DNA from 4 places in the Paenibacillus sp. IHBB 3054 genome. Region 4 is predicted to be linked to each of the others. Evidence: predicted binding sites of a transcription regulator. Region 4 holds the regulator's gene; each other region holds the start of a gene.
What was found. Region 4 encodes Rex, which represses fermentation and respiration genes when NADH is low (regulators of the CRP and FNR family bind a similar motif). Its sites were predicted from a motif close to TTGTGAAATATTTCACAA; they were not measured.
Positions count from the first base shown of each region.

Region 1: a site for Rex is predicted at 3,933-3,950, ahead of ACQ76X_RS27370 (cytochrome ubiquinol oxidase subunit I). Genes of this name have one in related genera too.
Region 2: a site for Rex is predicted at 2,793-2,810, ahead of ACQ76X_RS26085 (DUF1641 domain-containing protein). Genes of this name have one in related genera too.
Region 3: a site for Rex is predicted at 2,617-2,634, ahead of ACQ76X_RS31100 (cytochrome ubiquinol oxidase subunit I). Genes of this name have one in related genera too.

Region 1 is NZ_JBOFBG010000036.1:8,203-13,842, reverse strand. It holds gene cydD (thiol reductant ABC exporter subunit CydD) at 1-1,476, opposite strand, end outside; gene ACQ76X_RS27375 (cytochrome d ubiquinol oxidase subunit II) at 1,492-2,508, opposite strand; gene ACQ76X_RS27370 (cytochrome ubiquinol oxidase subunit I) at 2,505-3,857, opposite strand; gene ACQ76X_RS27365 (response regulator) at 4,132-4,788, opposite strand; gene ACQ76X_RS27360 (sensor histidine kinase) at 4,785-5,627, opposite strand.
Region 2 is NZ_JBOFBG010000032.1:37,711-43,350, reverse strand. It holds gene ACQ76X_RS26095 (SGNH/GDSL hydrolase family protein) at 156-785, opposite strand; gene ACQ76X_RS26090 (NAD(P)/FAD-dependent oxidoreductase) at 1,055-2,233, opposite strand; gene ACQ76X_RS26085 (DUF1641 domain-containing protein) at 2,274-2,711, opposite strand; gene ACQ76X_RS26080 (nitroreductase family protein) at 3,039-3,656, shown strand; gene ACQ76X_RS26075 (alpha-galactosidase) at 3,738-5,640, opposite strand, start outside.
Region 3 is NZ_JBOFBG010000046.1:29,303-34,942, forward strand. It holds gene cydD (thiol reductant ABC exporter subunit CydD) at 1-96, opposite strand, end outside; gene cydB (cytochrome d ubiquinol oxidase subunit II) at 96-1,112, opposite strand; gene ACQ76X_RS31100 (cytochrome ubiquinol oxidase subunit I) at 1,099-2,502, opposite strand; gene ACQ76X_RS31105 (cold-shock protein) at 2,727-2,957, opposite strand; gene ACQ76X_RS31110 (cold-shock protein) at 3,160-3,360, opposite strand; gene ACQ76X_RS31115 (S1C family serine protease) at 3,749-4,996, opposite strand; gene ACQ76X_RS31120 (hypothetical protein) at 5,373-5,579, shown strand; gene ACQ76X_RS31125 (MBL fold metallo-hydrolase) at 5,548-5,640, opposite strand, start outside.
Region 4 is NZ_JBOFBG010000001.1:280,242-285,881, reverse strand. It holds gene dinG (ATP-dependent DNA helicase DinG) at 94-2,955, shown strand; gene ACQ76X_RS01480 (redox-sensing transcriptional repressor Rex) at 3,045-3,737, shown strand; gene ACQ76X_RS01475 (amidohydrolase) at 3,724-5,025, shown strand; gene ACQ76X_RS01470 (cell wall elongation regulator TseB-like domain-containing protein) at 5,084-5,602, shown strand.

The sequences.
Region 1 (5,640 bases), on a different contig from region 4:
TGCCAGAGCAAGCCTTTGCTTCTCGCCGCCTGACAATCCCCGGCCTCCTTCACCTACAAAGGTATCGTAGCCCTGTTCCAGTTCAGCCACAACAGAAGCAAGTCCCGCGGCTTCCGCCGCCTGAACGACTTCGGCCCTGGAGACGTTCCTGCCAGCGCCTAGCGCAATATTATCGGCAAACGTACCGGCAAAAATATACGGGTGCTGAGTAATGTAACTGACGTGATCAAACCAAGAAGTCTCATCGATTTGCGTAAGCAGGCGTCCGTTCACCAGCACTTCTCCCGCTGTCGGCTTAAGCAGTCCTGCAATGAGATGCAGCAGCGTTGTTTTGCCGGCCCCACTTTTTCCGACAATGGCGATTTGCTCACCCGGCTGTAATGATATTGAACCCACTGACAGCCCGAACATATCGGGGGCATATTGAAACCGGATATCCCTCAGCTCAATGGTAGGTGGCATCCGGTGCAAGCCTCCTTCGCTTGCCGCCGGCTGATCCGCTGCCGCGCTCTCTTCTTTTGTTTCTACAAGCATCTCTTCCACTTTACGAAGTGCTCCCATGCTGGTGCGGCCACTGTGAAAAGCAGTTCCCGTGTTTTTTAACAGATTGTAGAACTCAGGCACCAGCAGGAGGATCAAAAACACGGTATGAAAAGAAAGAGATTTAAAGACAAGAAGCTGAAGCGCCAGCTCAAGCGCAATAATGCCAATGCCCAGCATAACGATCGATTCAAGCATGAAGGTATTGGTAAAGGCAATCCGCAGAATGCCCATTGTCGCATCCCGGTACCCCAGACTGCTGCGTTCTATCTCCTGTTGCTGGCGACGGGCAAGGCCGAACAGCTTCAACGAAACCAGCCCTTGAAGAGAGTCGAGGAAGGTCCCGGAGAATCCGGCGAGCTGTGCAAATTTCTCCTCTGCCTTGTTCTTGGTCTGCAGCCCTACAAGAATCATGAATATCGGAATAAAGGGTGCGGTAAACAGCAGGATCAATCCGGAATTCCTGTGCTGGGTAAAGACTACGATTAATATCAGAATTGGTATTATCGCAGCTTCCATCATTCTTGGCATGTACTGGCTGAAATAACTGTCTGCCTCATCCACCGCATCCAGCGCCACACTTACCTTGCCGCCCGTTTGCCCGCGAAGTGACGAGGGTACAGAAGCTTGGGTCATCTTCCGCAGCACTCTGGCCCTCATCGTTGTCTTGGCATCAGCAGCCATGTGCAAGCCGATTAACCCGTTTCCATAAGATAGCAGCGTACGCACAGCCATGACAGCCAGTAACAGGCCAAGGATAACAGCCGCCGATGAAACGGATACGCGCTCTACAAAAATCTTGTCGACGGCTTCCGCGAGCAGAGCGGCCTGGCATGTTATGGCTACACCGAGTGCAAGCGAGAAGCCTACTAATAGAGCACGACGTTTCCTTTGTGTAGACATATACTCTGAGATCAGACCGGTTCTCCTCTTCATGATAACTCCCCTCCTTTATTTTTTGCCTTTTACATAATCCGCATCAAACAGGAATAACCTGAAGACCAGAATGAGAGACGGGACCAGCAGACACAGACCGCCGATAAAGGCTACCACAAGCGCTATCCCCATTGATTCGTTCGTGGCACCGCTTTGAATGGTGATATATGGGTCCAAGATATAAGGATACTGCCCTATCCCGTACGCAAAAAAGGCACAGAGAAACTGCAGCATGACACAGATAAAGGCCAATCCGTAGCGGCGACCGTTGTACAGCAGCCATGTAGCAATCATGAAAAAGGCAACGGACGAACCCAGCAGCCACCACAAATCCATCATGTTATGAAAATGACGCTCATTATGCTGGGAAAGAAAAACAAATGCCGTAAATGCAGCAATGATCGTTGGCATGCTCCAAAACAGGGCATAGGTACGCATCAGCTTGAGCGCGGACTGATCCTCCGCCCTTGAAGCGTAGTAGGCCAAGAACGAGCTGCTGATAAACAGCACCGACACGATGGCCAATGCTACAATGCTCCATGACAACGGACTTCTCAAAAGCGTCCAATAGGCTAATGTGACAGTTCCGCTATTCTCTATAATAAAACCGCCCTCAGAAAGCGTCAGTGCCACCGATAAAGAAGCCGGAATCAGCAAACCTGTGGCCCCGTATAAAAACAGATATACAATGTTCTGCTTGGAGCCATAGTTCTGAAAAGCATAGAAGGAGCCGCGAATAGCCAGCAGAATCACAGCGATGCTTCCGGGAACAAGCAGCGCAGAGCCATAATAGTAAGCCGTGTCGGGAAAAAATCCGATGATGCCCACAAAGAAGAAGACAAAGAATACATTGGTAATCTCCCAGACTGGCGACAGGTAGCGGGATATCAGCCGGTTAATCAGGTGATCCTGTTTCGTCAAGCGGGCATAGAAGGCAAAGAATCCGGCCCCGAAATCAATAGACGCTACAATTAAGTAGCCGTACAAAAAAATCCAAAGCACTGAAATACCTGCCAACTCATAGCTGATCATAGTTGCTCACCTTTTTCCATAGATGCTTGTGCCAGCTTGTCCAGCTCGGCCTCTGGCGGATTATTGTGGAACAGGCGTCTAAGTACGATGACACACATCGTCCCCATTACAACATAAAGAAGGAGGAAGAGGAAAAAGAGAATCCTCACATTCGGCGATGTTGTGGCTGCTTCCTCTACACGCATATATCCACGGACAATCCAAGGCTGCCTTCCAAGCTCCGCATAGAACCAGCCGAATTCAATGCCCAAGAAGGCCAGGAATGTGCTAAAGACAATGGATCTGAGCAACCACTTGTTAAGCTCATTGCGTTTCTTCCAGAACAAGAAGAGGAAGTACAGCAGTCCAATGCCCAATATAACCATTCCGCTCAGAACCATAAAATCAAACAAATAGTGGACAATAAGCGGCGGGTGTTCGTCAAGCGGGAACTCTTCAAGACCCGTGACCTCAGCGTTAAAGTCTCCAAACGCCAGGAAGCTTAGCGCTTTCGGAAGGTGAATCGCCCCCAGAATCTCGTTCTCTGCATTAAGCCAGCCCAGCAGAATCAAATCTGCGCCGCGTTCGGTTTCGAAGTGCCATTCTGCTGCCGCCAGCTTCTCCGGCTGATGCTCCGCCAGAAACTTGGCTGACATATCTCCGGCAAGGCTTGTCAGCAGGCTGAACGCCACAACAACTGTCATCATCAGCTTCAAGGCTTTCTTGGAGTAGGCTGAGACTCCCCTTCTCAGAATAGTGTAAGCCGCAATTCCCGCAAGCAAGGCAGCGCCCGTCAAGTAGGCAGAGGTTAAGACATGGAATACCTTCGAAGGCGTTGCCGTATTGAGCATCACCTGCAGCGGATTAACTGCCGTGAATTGCCCGGCTTCCATTACAAAGCCTCCGGGCTGATTCATAAATCCGTTCACCGTCGTGATGAATACTGCGGACATGCCTGCCCCGGCGACAATCGGAATCGTCAGCAGCAAGTGAATATACGGGTTGCGGAACCGCCCCCAGGTGTACAAATAAATCCCTAAGAAAATGGCTTCAAAAAAGAAGGCGAAAACCTCCATAAATAAGGGGAGTGCGATTACGTTCCCGCCTAACTGCATGAACTTCGGCCAGACAAGCGCAAGCTGCAAGGCAATCGCCGTTCCGGTCACTACGCCAACAGCTACTGAAATAATAAATCCGCGTGACCATCTTTTGGCCATCAGAATGTAATGATGGTCTTTCTTTCTTATCCCGACGAATTCGGCAATGGCTATCATCAATGGGACACCGACACCAGTCGTGGAAAAAATGGTGTGAAATGCTAACGTCATTCCTGTTAACCATTTACTCCACATCACTGTATCAATAATCACGAATACATTCCCCCCTCAATCTTCCGAATTAAGCCCAGCAAAATCTAGAACCTCTTTGCTATTTTCTCCACTCTGCTGTGCTTTATTTCACAAGTATAAAGATTTTAGGGAAACACTGTATGGCTCGAACGAGGGGGGCAATGTGTCTAACTTTCTTCTATAGTGAGTCTTTTTTGTGAAAACACGCTATTTTATGAATGAAGTGTGACATATGTCATTTCATAATTATTTTATACTTATCGAAGTTTCTGTTTAAACCAATAAAAAGGACTTACTACAGACGATTATACTCGTCTGAAATAAGTCCTTTTTCCAGTGCATAGCGTGTAAGCTGCACACGATTCTGTACCTGCAGCTTTTGCAGAATATTCTTAAGGTGATTCTTCACCGTGTATTCCGAAATTCCATAATTCTCAGCAATTTCTTTGTTCGTCCAGCCCGTGGCTACCCCATTCAAAATATCCTGCTCTCTCGCAGTTAAGTTTACCTGCGGCTCCTTGACTGCAGTTAAGGAGACATCCTTCAAAATTTGATAGGCGACTTCCCGGCTTAAGGGCGCTTCTTCATGGACTATAGAGTGCAAATATTCAATCCAGGTTGAAGGTGCAAGATTCTTCAAGAGATACCCTTGGGCACCCCGCTTTAAAGCTTCCAGCAAATGAATCAGGTCATCTGACACTGTTATCATTACAATTTTCACATAGGGGAACATCAGTTTGATTTTCTGTGTAGCCTCAAGCCCGTTCATTCCGGGCATCTGGATATCCATCAGGATCAAATCCGGCAGCCACTCTGCGGTGAATTCTATGGCTTCCTGTCCATTAGTCACTACTCCAACTACTTCAAAGCTCGGGTCAAGGGACAAAATATCACAAATAGCCTCCCTTGCATGTATGTGATCATCGACAACCAGTACACGCGTGTGCCTCATTTGCCCTCACCCTCTTTCATTAATTCTACTGCAGTGTACAAATGATCCCGACGAAATTCCATTTTCCAATTCATCTCCTCCGCCCTTTCCTTCATGATATTTAATCCGAAACGGTCCTTAAACATAAATGGGTTGTCTACAAATCCCCGTCCATCATCTTTAATCATAACCTTGAACCGGTGCGGGTCTCCTTCTCCCACAATCCAGCCGTGTGTAGCCCCTGAATGCTTCTCTATATTGACGACAGCCTCCCGAACACAGGCAAGCAGTTCAACTTTTTCTTTCGGGGACAACATACTGTCCGGTATCGACCAATTCACACTAAATTGCACAGGAGTGTCCACTACCATCTTTTTCAACTTAGACTCCATAGATTCATGAGATAAAATTGATTTTTCTTCCATAGGCTCATACTTTAAATCAGCTATGGCCTGGCGCACATAACGGTTTACCTCGTGGACTGTTTTACGGATCTGTTGCACGTCATGGAGGTGCCGATCTTTATCCACTACATGTTCTTCCAGACGGTCTACTTTGACGGAGAGCAGAAATAACGATTGCGCAATTCCGTCATGTAGTTCCTTGGCCAGCTGTTCTCTGGCTTCAAGCACGGTTGTTGCGTTACGTTCCACCTCAAGCTCCTTCTGAATGTGCTCCAGCATACGAAACATCTTATTAAGCAGGGTCATACTTACCAGATAAACTATCAACGGTGTGAGCCAGTTTCCTAATTCCATAGAAATATAAGGTAATAAAAATTGATGCCTGATATATTCCCATACCCCGACCGTAAACGTAGGAATTAAAAGAATCATCCATTTAATCTGTTTATAGGTCATTTGCATATTCCCC
Region 2 (5,640 bases), on a different contig from region 4:
ACAGTCTTCAGGTGTAGAGTGAAATGTCCGTGCATTGGTCTCCCTCATCCAATCTTCAGCTCCGCACATCAAAAAAAGACCGGTCCGCTATAAAATAACGGATCGGTCCCTGAACACGCTCAGATGGGATAGCTTTAACAAAATAAATAGGCGCTCTAGTTAATTGCTCCTACCGCTTTCAGCCAGGCTTCGGCAATAAGGGCATGTCCGGCCGAAGAAGGATGCACGCCATCCCCTGCCCAGAACGCTGGCTCCGCTTTAACGGAAGCCGCAGCGAACAGGCCGTCGAGCGGAACCAGCGGGGCCCCGTACTCACGTGCCAATTCACGCACAACATGGATTTTGGGATCCAAATCCTGACGCCAGTTCTTGCGGTCTTCCGGCACAGGCAGTACGAACGGCTCAATCAGCACCAGCTTGGCATCCAGCGCACTCATTGTACGCTCGATCAAATCACGATAAGCGGCTTCAAACTCGGCAGCAGTAGTTTCCTGGCCGGAGTCAAAGCGGCGCCAGGTATCATTAATCCCGATATAAATGGACACCCATGTCGGCTTCAAGTCCAGGCAATCCTTATCCCAGCGCTGCTGCAAATCCGTAATGCGGTTGCCGCTGATTCCCCGGTTAATGAACGTCAGATTCTTCTCCGGATACTGCAGCCCGAGACGTGCGGCGGCCATCATTGCATAACCTACGCCCAGTGATGAAGCGTCTTCATAATTGCGCCCACAATCGGTGATACTGTCACCCTGGAACAAAATGATATCGTTTTCTTTAAATCCCATGTTTAAATCCTCCTATAAAACCACTGAATGGTATAAACATATTCCATTATATCAAATAGAATTTCTCCGGACACCCTCAATTATGGTAGGATTTCAAAGCGCACTACGCATTGTGAACTTATTTAATTTCATTCCCAGTTATTAACTATGTAATTCAGCACAGAAAAAAATCCCCTTCCAGCACTCGCACCTCAAAAAAAATCAGGTGTTTTCGGGTAACTAAAAGGGGATCCTATGAACTGGCTTCCAGCAAAGCTGGCTAATGAATATTAATACGCCAGACTGAACAAACCTTTGATATGTGTCAGATAACGGATGTTGCTTGCTTCTTTCATCATCGTTGCAGGCAAGCCTTTCAATGGCGTTGAGTTGCCGCCGATAATAGCAACCCCGTCTTTACGGCCCAGGCTGGCGAGTGTGCCCGAATTGACCGGACTAAAGGTATCCAGCGATTTATTGTTCAGGTGAGCATACAGATTATAGCCAATCAGCTCACCCATCTGCCAGGCGATTTGTGCAGTCGGCGGATAAGGACGGCCGTCCGGAGCAAATACAACAGCACTGTCACCGGCAACAAATACATCGGGATGCGATGTGGATTGCAGGAACTCATTTACCGTTGCACGTCCACGGTTAACTTCAAGACCGGATTCACCGATCAGCGGATTTCCTTGTACACCACCGGTCCATACGAACGTGTTGGCCACAATTTTCTGGCCATCCTTCAGATCAATGGTGTTGCCCTCCACATTGGTAACGGCAAGACCGGTCAAGAATTGTACGCCGCGTGCAGCAAGACTTGATGTAGCGCGTTCGATCAGGTGATCGGGCAGTACCGGGAGAATCTTTGGACCTGCTTCCACGAGCAGCAGCTTGATCGCTTTTTGATCCACCCCATAACGTTTGGTGAGCTTCGGCAGCACGTCGGCAATTTCACCTACAAGCTCAACACCCGTCAATCCGCCACCGCCGATTAGAATCGTCGCGTCAGCTTCATTGCCGGTTTTTGCGTACTCACGGATCCGGTCTTCGATATGACCGTGAATTTTATTGGCGTCGGCAGCCGATTTCAATACCATGCTGTATTGTTCAAGTCCCGGAATTCCAAAATAAGCCGTCGTGCTGCCAAGGCCCGCAACAAGGGCGTCGTAAGTAAGATTCGTGCCATCCGAGAGCGCAATTTGTTTGCTTTCAACGGAGAAGGATTTTACTTTGGCAATTTTAAGATCAATGTCTTTACCGGCAAAAAGCTTCGCCAGCGGCATAGCAACAGCTTTCTCTTCCACGCTGCCTGCGGCAAGACGATGCAATTCGGTAATAATCTGGTGGGTTGGATACTGGTTGACAACTGTGATCTTTGCTTCAGCCTTGCTCATATATTTGCGCACAGTCAAGGCACTCAGCAATCCGCCGTAACCTGCTCCTAGAATAACGATATGTTTTGACATATGATGTTTCCTCCGTCCTTACGTATGAGATTAGAATTAATTATTTCTGCTGGCTGCGTTCGCCGCTGACTTGCAGGTAAGCATTCATAAAGCGGAGAAGCTTCTGAACCTGCGGATCCTTAATCATCTTCATCATTCCGAACACGCTGATCGTCTCGGTGCTTTCATTCGCCCGGTCTTTCGCCTCGATCACAGTAGCCGCCATATTTTTGACGGAACCTACTACCGGCTCGGCAATTTCTTTAATAGCGCCCACTGTATCATTCTTAAGTACTTCATCGGATGCAACCGACTGTACAAAGTCCATAGACTTCGTTAATACACCTACAAGCTGTGTAAGCTGCGGCAACTGTTCTATCAAGGTGGTTAAAGATTCCTGAACTTCCGACTTCAAAAGCTGATCCAGAACATCCTCTTTGGTTAAAGAGGCTTTCGGTGCTTCCTGTTCAGGAGTGGTTTGCGTAATTGTTTCTGACATTGTTGGACTCTCCTCTGCATTAGCTTGTAACACTTGATAATAGTCAATTCAATAACCCATGCGTCTATTATAACACCCATTATGTAATAAACGTCACAATCTTTTTGCCTTTATAACCTTATTTTGTGATTATAATCACTTCTTTTCTATCGTTTTTATTAATTATCTTCTATTTGAACTTAATTTCACGATTTAGTGTAATACATCATTGACGATTCTCAATTGCCGTGCTATCTTAAGCTAGTAACCATTAGTAAGTTAGTTTATTTACATAAGTTATTGATATTTATTAACTATCAATTTTATAAACATTTGGAGGTATTTATCATGAGTACTTTTACAGATTTGGTGCAATCCCGCAGATCAGCTATGAATTTCGTGGAAGGGATCAAGATCCCGCAAAACGAGCTGGAGGACATGTTCTCTCTCACCCGGCTCGCCCCTTCAAGCTACAATTTGCAGCATACACATTACAAGGTGATCAGCGATCCGGCACTGAAGGAGGAAATCCGCAAAGGTGCTTATAACCAATATAAAATCCACACGGCTTCCGCCGTTATTATCGTGCTAGGAGACAAGCTTGCCTATCAGCAGGCACCGGAAATTTACAGCGGACTGAAATTACTTGGCGCTATGAGCCAGGAGGAATATGACAACACCATTCAATCCATTAACGATGCTTATGAAGGAAATGATGCTTTCCAGCGTGATGAAGCTATTCGCAACGCCTCCCTGTCTGCCATGCAGTTCATGCTGATTGCCAAGGATAAAGGCTGGGATACCTGCCCGATGATCGGCTTTGATCCCGATGCCATCAAGGCCACCCTCAATATCCCGGACCATCTTGTGCCGGCTCTGATGATAACCATCGGCAAAGACTACCAACGCAAGATCAGACCACGCGGCTACCGCAAGCCGGTGAATGAGTTTGTTGAATTCTTCTGAAATGGACCCTTTCAATCTGCAAAAAGGCCTTGCCGCAATATCGCGGCAAGGCCTTTTGTGATAATAACAACCGGTTAAATCCTAGACTCTGCGGAAACGCCAGAGCACGCTCTGGAAATCACCGTGCAGATTCGGCAATGGCAGCCCCGCATACATAAGATGATCTCCTCCGTACACGCCTCCGCCTTCCAGCCACTCATAATCCGCTTCGGGATCCAGTCCTTTCAGGCGCAGATAATACAGCGAATCATTGGGCTCGGCCAGTGTCCGGGCATACACGACCACAGCCTCGGATTTATCTTCAGCCGCAATCAGCCATGCGGTCTCGTTGCCTTCAAACGGGCTGAGCAGTCTGTACTGCTCCCCGAACTGCACCAGCGGCCGCAGCTCCTTGTAGAGCACTACCTGTGCTTTTACCGTTTCCTTCTCTTCTTCCGTAAACTTTGTCAGATCCAGCTCATAGCCGAAATTGCCTGACATCGCGACATGTCCGCGCAGTTCAAGAGAAGTATTGCGGTGTACCTGATGGTTCGGCACGGCCGAGACATGGCTGCCCATGGAGCTGAGCGGATAGACGATGCTTGTTCCGTACTGGATTTTGAGTCTGCTGATCGCATCGGTATTATCGCTTGTCCAAGTCTGCGGCATATAATAGAGCATTCCCGGATCGAAGCGCCCTCCCCCGCCGGAGCAGCTCTCAAACAGGACATCCGGAAACTCCGAGGTAATCCGTTCAAGCACTCCATAAAGACCGAGCATATAACGGTGCGCCGTTTCCCGCTGTCTTTCCGGCGGCAGCAGCGCGGAGCCAATTTCGGTCATATTGCGGTTCATATCCCATTTCACATAGGAGATTGGCGCGCTGCGCAGCACATCGGCTATCCTGTCGCCGATCGCCTGGCAGACATCCTCACGGGAGAAATCGAGCACAAGCTGCATCCGTCCTTCTGTTCTGCGGCGGTCCGGCACATGCAGGCACCAATCGGGATGCCGGGTGTACAGTTCGCTGTCCGGAGAAATCATCTCCGGTTCGAACCAGAGGCCAAATTGTAGACCCAGCCCGTTTACACGCTTGGCCAGATCATCCAATCCCTCCGGCAGCTTATTCGCGTCCACGAACCAGTCCCCCAGCGAGCTGCGGTCATCATTGCGGTGACCGAACCAGCCGTCATCCAGCACAAACAGCTCCAGTCCAAGCTCGCTGCCGGCACGGGCGATGTCTTCAATCTTGTCGGCGGTGAAATTGAAATAAGTCGCTTCCCAGTTATTGACGAGTACTGGCCGGGTACGGTCGCGGTGGGTGCCGCGGCTCAGCCGGGTACGGTACAGCTTATGATAGGTCCGTGACATCGAACCGATGCCATCCGCCGAGAAGACCAGTACGGCTTCGGGAGTCTGGAACGCCTGTCCCTGCTCCAGCAGCCAGTTGAAGTCGAAAGGATTAACCCCGATGGATAAGCGGGTTGTCTTGTACGGCTCAACCTCAGCCTGTGCGCTAAATCCGCCGCTGTAAACCAGGCTGACGCCATATACCTCGCCATGGTCTTCATCCGCACCTTTGGACAGCAGGGCGATAAATGGATTCTGCGCATGGCTACTCGCACCCCGGCGGCTCTCGATACCCTGCATGCCGGAAGCAAGCGCTCTGCGTTCCACATATCGCTCCCTCGCCCAGGACCCGGACAAATGAAGCATATCGTAATTCGAGTCACGGAAATCCACACTCATGCTGAGTCCACGCAGCAGCCTCAGCGACTGGCTGCCTTCATTGACAAACCGCACAGAACGGGTAATGGCGTTCAATTCATTAAATACGGTATAGCAGAGGATAATCCGCAGCCCGGCCACAGGATCGAGCAGCTCGATCTCCAGTGTATCGGCTTCCTCTTCATGCTCGGTATATGTAGCTGGCAGCCCCTCAAGAGCAGGCTTTCCCCGGTAAATGCGGTGTTTGTCATACAGCGCCTCGGAAGCCGTAGTTCCG
Region 3 (5,640 bases), on a different contig from region 4:
CAGCAGAAGAATGGACAGGCTTTGCACCAGGGTAAGGAAGCCTACGATCAGAAAGACCGGCTTAACTCCTTTGTACCCAAGCAAATTTTTATCCATTAGTATTCAAGATGCTCCTTCTCGTGAACCCGTTTGTGGAAGATGAAATAACTCCAGATCTGATAACCCAGCACAAACGGCAGCAGCGTCAGCGCCACAATCGACATCACCTTCAGTGAATACTGGCCCGAAGCCGCATTGGTGATGGTCAGATTAAACGCCTCATCAATAGAGCTGATCATAACCCGTGGGAACAGTCCCACAAATATCGACAGCACCGACAAAGCCATAACCGCTCCGGTCATCCCGAATGCCCAGCTGTCTTTCTTCTTGGTCATGAAATAGCCGGACAGAACGAAGGCGGCAATGCCAAGAATCACTAATACCAGCAGCAGTGCACCACGTTGTTCAAACACATCTGTCATATAGTAAGTCATAATTACAAAAGCAACCAGCAGCGCAGCCAGAGGGAACAATAGCTTCTGCGCCAGTTTGCGCGCACGGACCTGCAGATCGCCAACCGTACGGAGCGTCGTGAACATCAGGCCATGCACCAGGCAGAGCATCACTACAGTAATCCCTGCGACTACGGTATACACATTCACGATGTCGAAGAATCCGGCATACATCTGCATGTCACCGTCAATCGGCAACCCTTTAATGAAGCTCGCGAACACTACTGCCAGCAGGAACGGCGGAAGGAAGCTGCCGAAGAAGATGCAGGCGTCCCAGGTTCTTTTCCAGGCCAGTGAATCGCGTTTGCCTCTGAATTCAAAGGCGACACCGCGGGCAATCAGCGCCAGCAGGGCAAAGACAAACGGGATATAGAATCCGCTGAACAGCGTTGCATACCAGTTGGGGAAAGCAGCGAACATCGCGCCCGCACCCGTCAGCAGCCATACCTCATTCGCATCCCAGAACGGTCCGATTGAGTTGATCAGCACCCGGCGTTCCGTATCATTCTTGGCCAGGAACTGCGTTTCCATTCCTACGCCGAAGTCGAAGCCTTCCAAGAAGAAAAATCCGATAAATAATACCGCAATCAGCACAAACCACAATTCATTAAGAGAAAGCATGCGATCCCTCCTTATTATATGGATCATGCGACTCACCGTGATCGTTATCCATGGCATAAGGGCCTTTTTTGATAACTTTGATGAACAATCCGATCAGTACCGCTCCCAGAATAGCGTAGATCGCCGTAAAGGAGATCACCGAGAACAGCACCTGTCCAGCCGATATATTAGGAGACACACTGTCTTCTGTCGTCATTAATCCGAATACCGTCCAAGGCTGACGTCCGATCTCTGTCATTATCCAGCCTGCAGTATTGGCAATTGGCGGAAGCAGCAGCCCCCAGAACATGAACCGCATAAACCAGGTGTTCGGACGGTCCATCTTTTTGCGCCACATCAGATACATCGCATACATGCCGAGCACAATCATCAGCGTGCCTGCGACCACCATGATCCGGAAGCTCCAGAACGTCGTACGCACAGGCGGGATATAATCTCCCGGGCCGTACTTTTGTTCATATTCCGCCTGCAGCGTGTTCATCCCTTTAACTTCACCGGAGAACTTACTGTAGGACAAGAAACTCAGCATATAAGGAATCTTGATTTCCCCGGAGTTTGATTTATTGTCAGGATCGATAAAAGCACTGGCTGTCCAAGCCGCAGGGTCACCACTGTCCTCCCAAAGGGCTTCCGTAGCTGCCATCTTCATCGGCTGCGTCTCTACCAGATACTGCGCTTGGGCATGACCTGCAACGGCTACACCCATGGAGGAGACAATGCCGACAATCGCCGCAATTTCGAACGATTTTCTAAAGAAAGGTACATCCTGCTTCTTGAGCATTTTATAGGCACTGATACCCGTTACCAGAAATGCCCCTGTAGCGTAAGCCGCGAGCACCGTATGCGGGAATTCCACCAGCAATTGTCCGTTTGTAATCAAAGCCAGGAAATCATTCATTTCGGCCCGGCCATTATTCATCGCAAAACCAACAGGGTGCTGCATAAAAGAATTGGCTGCGAGAATCCAGAATGCCGATAACATCGTTCCCAGCGCTACCATCCAGATGGACAGTAAATGAATCTTCTTGGAGACTTTGTCCCAGCCGAAAATCCATAAGCCGATAAATGTAGACTCCAGGAAAAACGCCAGCAGCGCTTCAATAGCAAGTGGAGCCCCGAATACATCCCCGACAAAGCGGGAATAATCGGACCAGTTCATTCCAAACTGGAATTCCTGCAATATCCCTGTTACTACCCCTACTGCGAAGTTAATGAGAAATAGCTTTCCCCAAAACTGCGCCATTCTTTTGTACTCATCGTTGCCTTTTCGGACATACATCGTCTCCATGATCGCGATCAAGAGTGCAAGTCCAATAGATACCGGTACAAAGAAGTAATGAAAGATCGTCGTCGACGCAAATTGTATACGTGACAGCATAACTGTATCCATGTTTCTTCCCCTTTCTTCTCCCCATTCGTTATGTCTATTCTGTCAAAAATTTAAGGCTCAAAGTGTGATAATTATCACATTATACACCCGGATTCGGGCTAAAAAACAATAAATTTGTGACAAATATCACAATATTACGTTCAGAAAGCAAAAAAAATAAGACGGTTTTACCGTCTTGGATTTGTTCGTCGTTCTATAGAAAGCTTGACTCATAAAGGCATTGGTTAGGTAATCGAAATACCCTTCTTCAGCGATTTGAGATCGCCATTAGAATTAAGCAATTGCGGCAGCATCTTCATGCTGCGAACCATTGGGGCATGACAGAGACGGCAAGAAGGCGCATGTTCAAATGCGAAATTATCCCTCATCCATCCGTTGCATCCATCATTGGTACAGGCCCAAATTGCGGTATTTTCTTCCGGTACTTCCTCTAAAGGCTTCTTCCGGTAGTTCATTGCCGTTCCTCCCTTCCTTTATGTTACAAGTTGAGAAACAAGTAAAAAAGCATCCAATTATACTCTTTCTAAGATGCTTACAAATCCTTCATTTGCAGTTGCTCTACTTCAAGATCATGTTGTGGTTTCATGATGATATAGCAGTTGATCTTATAAAAAAAGACCGTCCCAACTTGCAAAAGCGGGGACGGTGCTTCTATTATTACAGTTTTACAACGTTTTCGGCTTGTGGTCCGCGGTTGCCTTGAACAACGTTGAATTCAACGCGTTGGCCTTCGTCCAAAGTTTTGAAGCCGTCGCCAGTGATTGCGCTGAAGTGAACGAATACGTCGCTTCCGCCTTCAACTTCGATGAAACCGAATCCTTTTTCTGCGTTGAACCATTTAACTGTACCTGTTTGCATGTGTGTTACCTCCACAAATTTAAATTAATATGTTCTTTTTATCTTCAAACAAAGAAAAAATTCACACATTGAAAAAGGTTGTATTTGCATTGACAGCCCTTTTCAATACGAGAATTAGGTATCAAATGTATGATTAATCTCATGTTACCACACCGGAGTTACAAAGGCAAGCCAACATCCGAATATATCCGTATTTCCCCTTATAAGGTGTTGTTCCCAATGTAAGGGCTACCAGTCTTTATAAAAAGGGGGATTTGCATCCATATTAAGTAATATACCCAGATGATTTGACTTCGAAACGGATGCCGTCCTTAATTTTATAATAAGGACGGCTGGGCCGTCTCGCTTATCTTGACTGCTACATTATTATATACGGCTGATGCCGCTTTTATTCCTTTTGTTTTTCAAGAAGTTTCACCGTCACCTGTTTTACCTCTCCGTTGCGGTAATAAGTAATCTTCAGATCATCTCCGATTTTGGTGTGATCATACAGATACTTGCGCAGCGAAAGGGTCGATGTGATCGGTTCATTGTCAAACTTGGTAATCACATCATTGAACTGCAGTCCTGCATCCTTGGCCGGCCCTACCGCATCCAGCACAACTACTCCGTCTTTAACGGTGGTTGGCAGATTAAGCTCCTTGCGCTGGTCTTCTGCGAGCGGCACATAAGGGTTATTCAAATCCACGGAATACACTCCCAGATAAGAGCGGGCAATCTTCCCGTTTGCCTCAAGCTCACCCGCCGTTTCCATAACATGATTGGCCGGGATGGCAAAACCAAGTCCCTCCACGCCTGTATCGGAAATCTTCATTGTATTAATACCAATCACCTTGCCGTCCAGATCGACCAGCGCACCTCCGCTGTTGCCCTCGTTAATTGCAGCATCCGTCTGAATGACTTCTTGTTCCCAGTCATAGACACCATCCTGGTTTAGTGATACGGGAATGGTCCGTTCTGTGTAGCTGACAATCCCCGAGGTCAAGCTATCGCCAAGTCCCAGCGGATTGCCGATAGCAATGACTGTCTCCCCAAACCGCAGCTTGGAGGAATCACCAATCTGGGCGACTGTGGTAATACCTTTGGCATCAATGGAGAGCACTGCGATATCACTTACTTTATCCGTACCCACAAGTGTTGCCTTGCGTGTCTCACCATCCACCGTAACCACTTCCAGCTTGCCGAAGCCCTCAATCACATGATTATTGGTAATAATAAAGGCCTTGTTATCGTCCTTCTTATAGATCACTCCCGAGCCAAGTGCCGACTCGTCGAGAATGTTAAGTTCCTTGTTATCTTCTTTATGATTAATTATGCTCACAACCGCCGGTCGGACAAGAGCCGCAGCCTGAACAATCCGTTCATACGGGTCACCGCTGCTTGCAGTCACCTTCTCAATCACTTTCGGCTGCTCCGCCTTCTCTTGTGTCAACTGACCTGTAGCCAGACTGAACAGAAGCACTGCAACCACCGCACTGATCACTGAGCTAATGACAGACACCTGCCAAGTTGCCAGGCTCCGCCGTGATTTGCGGGCAGACCAATTCCGGCTCGTTAAGACCTTAGAGGGTTCCTGCCCTCTGCCTTCGCGCCGTGGTACCTTGGTTGAATAAAAATCATCATCAAACAGTCCCACCGTTACATCCTCTCCCCTCTATTGCCACTGCATCCATAACCTGAACGCCAAGCAACCACGCCCGAGCTTTCCGCTTTATCTCTTAGACTCCTGAAAGCTCTAAAAGGTTTCACTTCATTCATTCACCACAAATGTGTGTGTTATAAGCGCAAGGGGTCTCCTATTCTTGCAACATATTAAAAAAGGATAAGCTTCAATCCGGAATATTTTCCAACTTAAAAGACTACAATAATAGAAGTACTATTTAAACTCACGCTTAATTCTGCTCTTTATGATTGTATCACAGGCAGGGCTAGCACCCACGTTTTTTCTGACGCAAAAAACCTACAAATTTTTTACAGATCAGCTTTCGTTTAGCTCAGAAGGAGGAATAAATATGGAGTCTTTTTCAACAAGTATGGATCTGGTGCAATTTATCGGCAAACTCGGTGACCTGAAGGATGAACACTATCATCTGATCCTGGTTCAAAGCGCTATGATCGAGCTGCTGATTGATAAAGGGCTTTTCTCACGCCAAGAGTTGGAACGTAAAATTACGGAGGTAGACCAGCTTATGACTGGCTCACCTTATCCCACGGCGTAGGCTGGTCATAATAGGTGTCGCACAATCTGAACTCACTGTCTCTGAAAAAGCAGCCCCGGTC
Region 4 (5,640 bases):
GCATCCACTTCAACCAAGCGGTGTGCATCGCCTTTTTTCGTAACTTCTGTTATGCTGATAAAGAGTCTCAAGTGAAAGGGAATAGAACTTATAATGAAATTTGCCGTGCTTGATTTTGAAACTACGGGAACCCAATCTGTGGGTGAGATCATCCAGGTTGGCCTTGCCATTATAGAAGAAGACCGGTCCATCTCCCGGGTGTATGGTTCTTACGTCAAGCCCGGAACACCGATTCCTCCTTTTATTACGGGCTTGACCGGCATCACCGATGAAGATGTGAAGGATGCGCCAGAGCTGGATGAGATGATGATGGAGCTCGTCCCGCTGCTTGACGATGTAGTGCTTGTTGGACATAATGTTGCTTTTGATTTCCATTTTTTGCAGAATGCTTTAGACCGCTGCGGCTATTTGCCATTTCAGGGACGGATTCTGGATACGATTGATTTCCTTAAAATATGCTTTCCGTCACTAACGACCTATCAGCTAGGTGCAGTAAGTAACCATTTTGGCATCACACATGACCGTCCGCACCAGGCGGACAGTGACGCAGAAGCTACAGCGATTGTGTTGCTTAAATGTCTGGAAGAGCTGTATAGTTTGCCTCTGCTGACCATTCAGCGGCTTAACGAGCTGTTTGCCGATGAAGACAGTGACTTGGCCTGGTATTTTGACGGCCTGCTGCGGGAGCGCGAGATGGAAACCTTCCAGCCGGAAGGAGAGCTGAATTTTTACCGTCAGCTCGCAATGGCTGTAGGCGACTGGACTGAGCTGGCGCCTCCAAGAGAAGAAGGTGTTGGCAATCCTGTGGAGAATGTATCCTTTGAGGATTATATGGCCGAGGTAACCAAACGGCTTAAGGATACGCTTCCACAATATGAAAGCCGGGAAGCCCAGGAGATCATGATTGGCGAAGTGAATACAGCCCTTCGGGAGGACAAGCACCTGCTGATCGAGGCAGGCACCGGCACCGGCAAATCGCTCGGTTATCTGCTGCCGGCTATTTATCAGAGCGTACGTACCGGGCAGAAGGTTATGGTCAGCACCCATACCATCAATCTTCAGGATCAGCTGCGCGAACGCGATATCCCGCTTCTGACCAGTGTTGTGCCTTTCCCGTTTAAGGCTGCGATATTCAAGGGGAGAGGGCACTATTTGTGTCTGCGCAAGTTTGAACATAAAATAAATAAAAAGGACTTCGTAAGTCCCCGGGAAGAAGCGCTTACGGCAGCGCAGATGATCGTATGGCTTACCCAGACGGAATCGGGTGACGATGAGGAGCTGAATTTGAGCGGTCGCGGCGGGGATTTCTGGGAGACAGTAGCCAGTGATACCGATTCATGTCTGGGCCGTTCCTGTCCGTGGTTCCGCAAATGCTACTACCACCGGGCCAAACATGAAGCAGGGATTGCCGATGTGGTCATTACCAATCACTCCAAGCTGTTCGCAGACGTCAAGGCCGGGCACCAGCTGCTTCCGGCTTATGAGCATCTTGTCATTGACGAGGCCCATCATTTGGAGGATGTAGCCGGCAAGCATCTGGGCATGCAAATGAAGTATTTCACTGTAGCTCATACGCTTACAAGGCTGTATAAAGACAGCCGCAGCGGCCAGCTGCCGGCACTGCGCCAGACTCTGCAGTCCTCGGGCAGTGAGCAGGCTTCGGAGTGGAGCGGCGTAATCGATAAAATCTATCCCGACCTGCTTACCGTAAAGGAAACTTGGGATACACTGAGCGACAAGCTGTTCGGTCTATTGCCCGAACGAAGCGATGCAGCGGCAGGTGAAGCCGGCCAGCTGGTCACACGCCTGCTTCCCGGCAGCAAGCCCAAAGATTGGGAAGAGCTGGCGGCGCTGGAGAATACGCTCCACTTAGCCTTGAGCGACATCATCCGCAGAGGTGACAAAATGCTCAGTGAGATGCGCGATACGGAGAGTCAGTCGTCTTCGGACAGCCTGGTGACCGATATCGGAGGCTTGTTCAAGGATTTGGCATCCATCCGGGAACAAATCCGCTTCTTTATGGGTCTCAGTGACGATAATATCGTGTACTGGATGGAAGGGAGCGGCAACTACCGGGGCAAGTCGCTTCAGCTCTACGCTGTGCCTGTCGATGTAAGCAGCCAGCTCAAGGATCTGTTCTTCGACAAGAAGAAGAGCATAGTGTTGACCTCGGCCACGTTATCGGTCGACAAGTCCTTTCAGTTCATGATTGACAACCTTGGTCTTTCTGAAGCCTCAGAGCAAGGGCGTCTCATGACAGCGCTGCTGCCTTCACCGTTCAAGTACCGTGAACAGGCGCTGCTTGTCATCCCGCGCGATTTCCCCAGTGTTAAGGGCAGCGTAGGCGATGCGCGTTTTGTAGACAAGCTGGTGCATTCGCTGGCTGAAGCGGCGGCGGCGACCAAGGGGCGGATGCTGGTGCTGTTCACCTCCTACAAAATGCTGCGCCAGGTTTATGATCCGCTGAAAGAGGCCTTGGCTTCCCAGGACATTACGGTTCTGGGCCAGGGTGTGGAAGGAGGCAGCCGCAGCAAGCTGATCCGGCGTTTTCAGGACAGCTCTGCATCGGTATTGCTTGGAACAAGCAGTTTCTGGGAAGGAGTCGACATCCCTGGCGAGGCGCTGACCTGTCTTGCGATTGTAAGGCTGCCGTTTCAGCCGCCGAATCATCCGCTGGCCGAGGCAAAAGCGGAGCTTCTGCAGGCCCAGAAGAAGAATCCTTTTATGAAAATGTCTGTTCCACAAGCAGTGATCCGCTTCAAACAGGGTTTTGGACGATTGGTTCGCACAGCGCAGGACCGGGGAATTGTTATTGTATATGATACCAGGGTCATCGAAGCTTATTACGGGAAGTACTTCCTGTATTCACTCCCTGGTCCGAAGATGGAGCACATGCTTACCGATCAGATGGTTCCGCGGATTGCGGAATGGCTTGAAGAGGGCGGCGTTTCCTAATCTGTCATTGTTTATAAATTTTCCCCATCTCTTTGTACCATAGGCTGTGTCCCGTTCGCGGAGCGGGCACTGCACGTGGTTGTCATACGATATCGCGTCAGTGCAATTCTAAATTAGGAGGAGAAAATATGAAATCGGATAAAATATCGGAGGCCGTCGTTCGCAGACTCCCAGTGTACCTGCGTTTCCTGAACGATCTCCAAAAGCGTGAAATCTCAACCGTTTCTTCTCAGGAACTCGGGCAGAAGCTGGACCTTAATCCGGCGCAGATTCGTAAGGATCTGGCCTATTTTGGTGATTTCGGCAGAAAAGGCATTGGATATGACGTGTCTTATCTCATCGAAAAGATCCGTCACATTCTGAAGCTGGATCAACAAATCAATGTGGCCCTGGTAGGTGCCGGTAACCTCGGTCATGCCTTGTCCAATTACAATGCTTATCTGAAGGATACCATGAAAATCACTGCTGTATTTGATTCTTACGCTCCCAAGATTGGACAAAATATCAACTCTCTTACGGTACAGCCGATGGAGGAGCTGGGTCAGACCATCCGCGATCAGGGAATCCGGATCGGGATCATTACTGTACCGGACAGCGAAGCACAGAATGTGGCTGATATTCTGGTAGAATCGGGCATCGAGGCGATCCTGAATTTTGCACCGGTCATTCTGAAGACACCTGCAACCATCCGGATTCATGCTGCCGACTTTACGACTGACCTGCAAAGTCTGGCGTATTATTTACATGATGGAAAGGAAGGAATTACAGATGAGCAGCAATAAGATGGTAATTGCAAACGGACGTTTTCTGGTTCCCGGAAGCGAGAAGCCTGTCTTGAGCGGTTATATGACTATAGAAAATGATTTGATCACATACATAGGGGAAGAGAAGCCCGTTATTGAAGAAGGCACAGTGACGCTCGACGGCAGCCGGCTGCTGTTCATGCCGGGTCTGGTCAACACCCATGGTCATGCTGCGATGTCGCTGCTGCGCGGCTACGGGGATGATATGGTCCTTCAAGCCTGGCTGCAGGAGAAAATGTGGCCAATGGAGGAGAAGTTTACCGGAGATGATGTCTACTGGGGCACTTCCTTATCCGTTCTGGAGATGCTGAAAGGCGGCACAACCACCTTTTTGGATATGTATGATCATATGGACCGGGTGGCCGAAGTGGTCGAACACTCCGGCATCCGTGCGGTGCTGATGCGCGGTGTTATTGGTCTGTGTCCTGAAGAGGTGCAGAACCAGAAGCTTGCGGAAGCTGTTGCGTTCGCCCGCAACTGGCACGGCAAGGCTGACGGCAGAATTACAACCATGATTTCACCGCATGCCCCGTATACTTGTCCTCCGGACTTTTTCATGCGGTTTGTGCAGGCTGCACATGACCTGGACCTGCCGATGCATACGCATATGTCGGAAACGCTGCGTGAAGTGGAGCAGAATGCCGCTGATTACGGCCTGCGTCCTGTAGCGCACCTGGAGAAGCTGGGGATGTTCACCCGCCCGTCCTTAATCGCCCATGGTGTCCACCTGAACGATGAGGAGATCGAAATCCTCGCCCGCCACAAGGTGGGTGTGTCCCATAACCCGGGCAGCAACCTGAAGCTGGCCAGCGGTGTTGCACGGGTGCCTGAGCTGCTGAGAGCCGGAGTCAAAGTTTCACTGGGTACGGACGGGGCGGCAAGCAACAATAATCTCGATATGTTCGAGGAAATGCGGCTTGCAGCACTGATCCATAAGGGAGTCAGCGGCGATCCTACCGCAGTTCCGGCACCGGAAGCGCTGCTGATGGCCACGCAATACGGGGCGGAATCAATCTTCCTGAACCAGGTGGGCCGCCTTTCAGCAGGGATGAAGGCTGATTTTATTGCAATTGATATCGACCAGCCTCATCTACTGCCGCATAGCGACTTGCTCTCCCACGCCGTGTATTCGGCCAGCGCCAAGGATGTCGAGCATGTCTGGGTGAACGGCAAGCAGGTTGTGAAGCATGGTCAGTGCCTGACACTGGACGAGGAAGAAATCCGCCGCAAGGCGCAAGAAACTTTTGAAGGGCTGCTGAAGCGTTAATTCGACTGCCGCAGTTGACTTTATGACGTTTCATATATTAAGGAAAGGAAGCTGCATTTTGAGGAAAAGGAAAAAATGGCTTCTGCTGGGGATCGCTCTGTTTCTGCTCATTCTGTTCGGTCTAAGCCAATTTTATGCCTATATCATGAAGGACCAATGGAATGAACGCAGCGCGGCCAAAGAAGTTGCCAAGACCCGGGCGGGACTTACTGAGATATCCAAGGCGCAGAAATCGGTATGGGACGAAAATTCGGTGTACTGGGTGCTGACCGGGAAAAATAAAGCCGGTACGGATCTAATGGTGTGGGTACGGTTCACCGTGGACGGCAAGCCGGCCGGGGGCGATAACGGAGTTTATGCGGAAGAGCTGGCCAAAGGAACCTCGGAGAAGCAAATCCGCTCCATTATAGCCTCCCAGCTGCCCGGCATCGATATTAAACGGCTGCTTCCGGGTGTATATAATGGAGAATACGCCTGGCAGCTTTTTTACAAGCAGGAAGGACGTTATTATTACAAGTTCTTCCGTTTTGCGGATGGTACAGCAATCGGTGATGGATATACTTTGCCGAGCAAGTAGAGGCAGGGTGCAATAACAAAAAAAGCGGACAAGGCGGA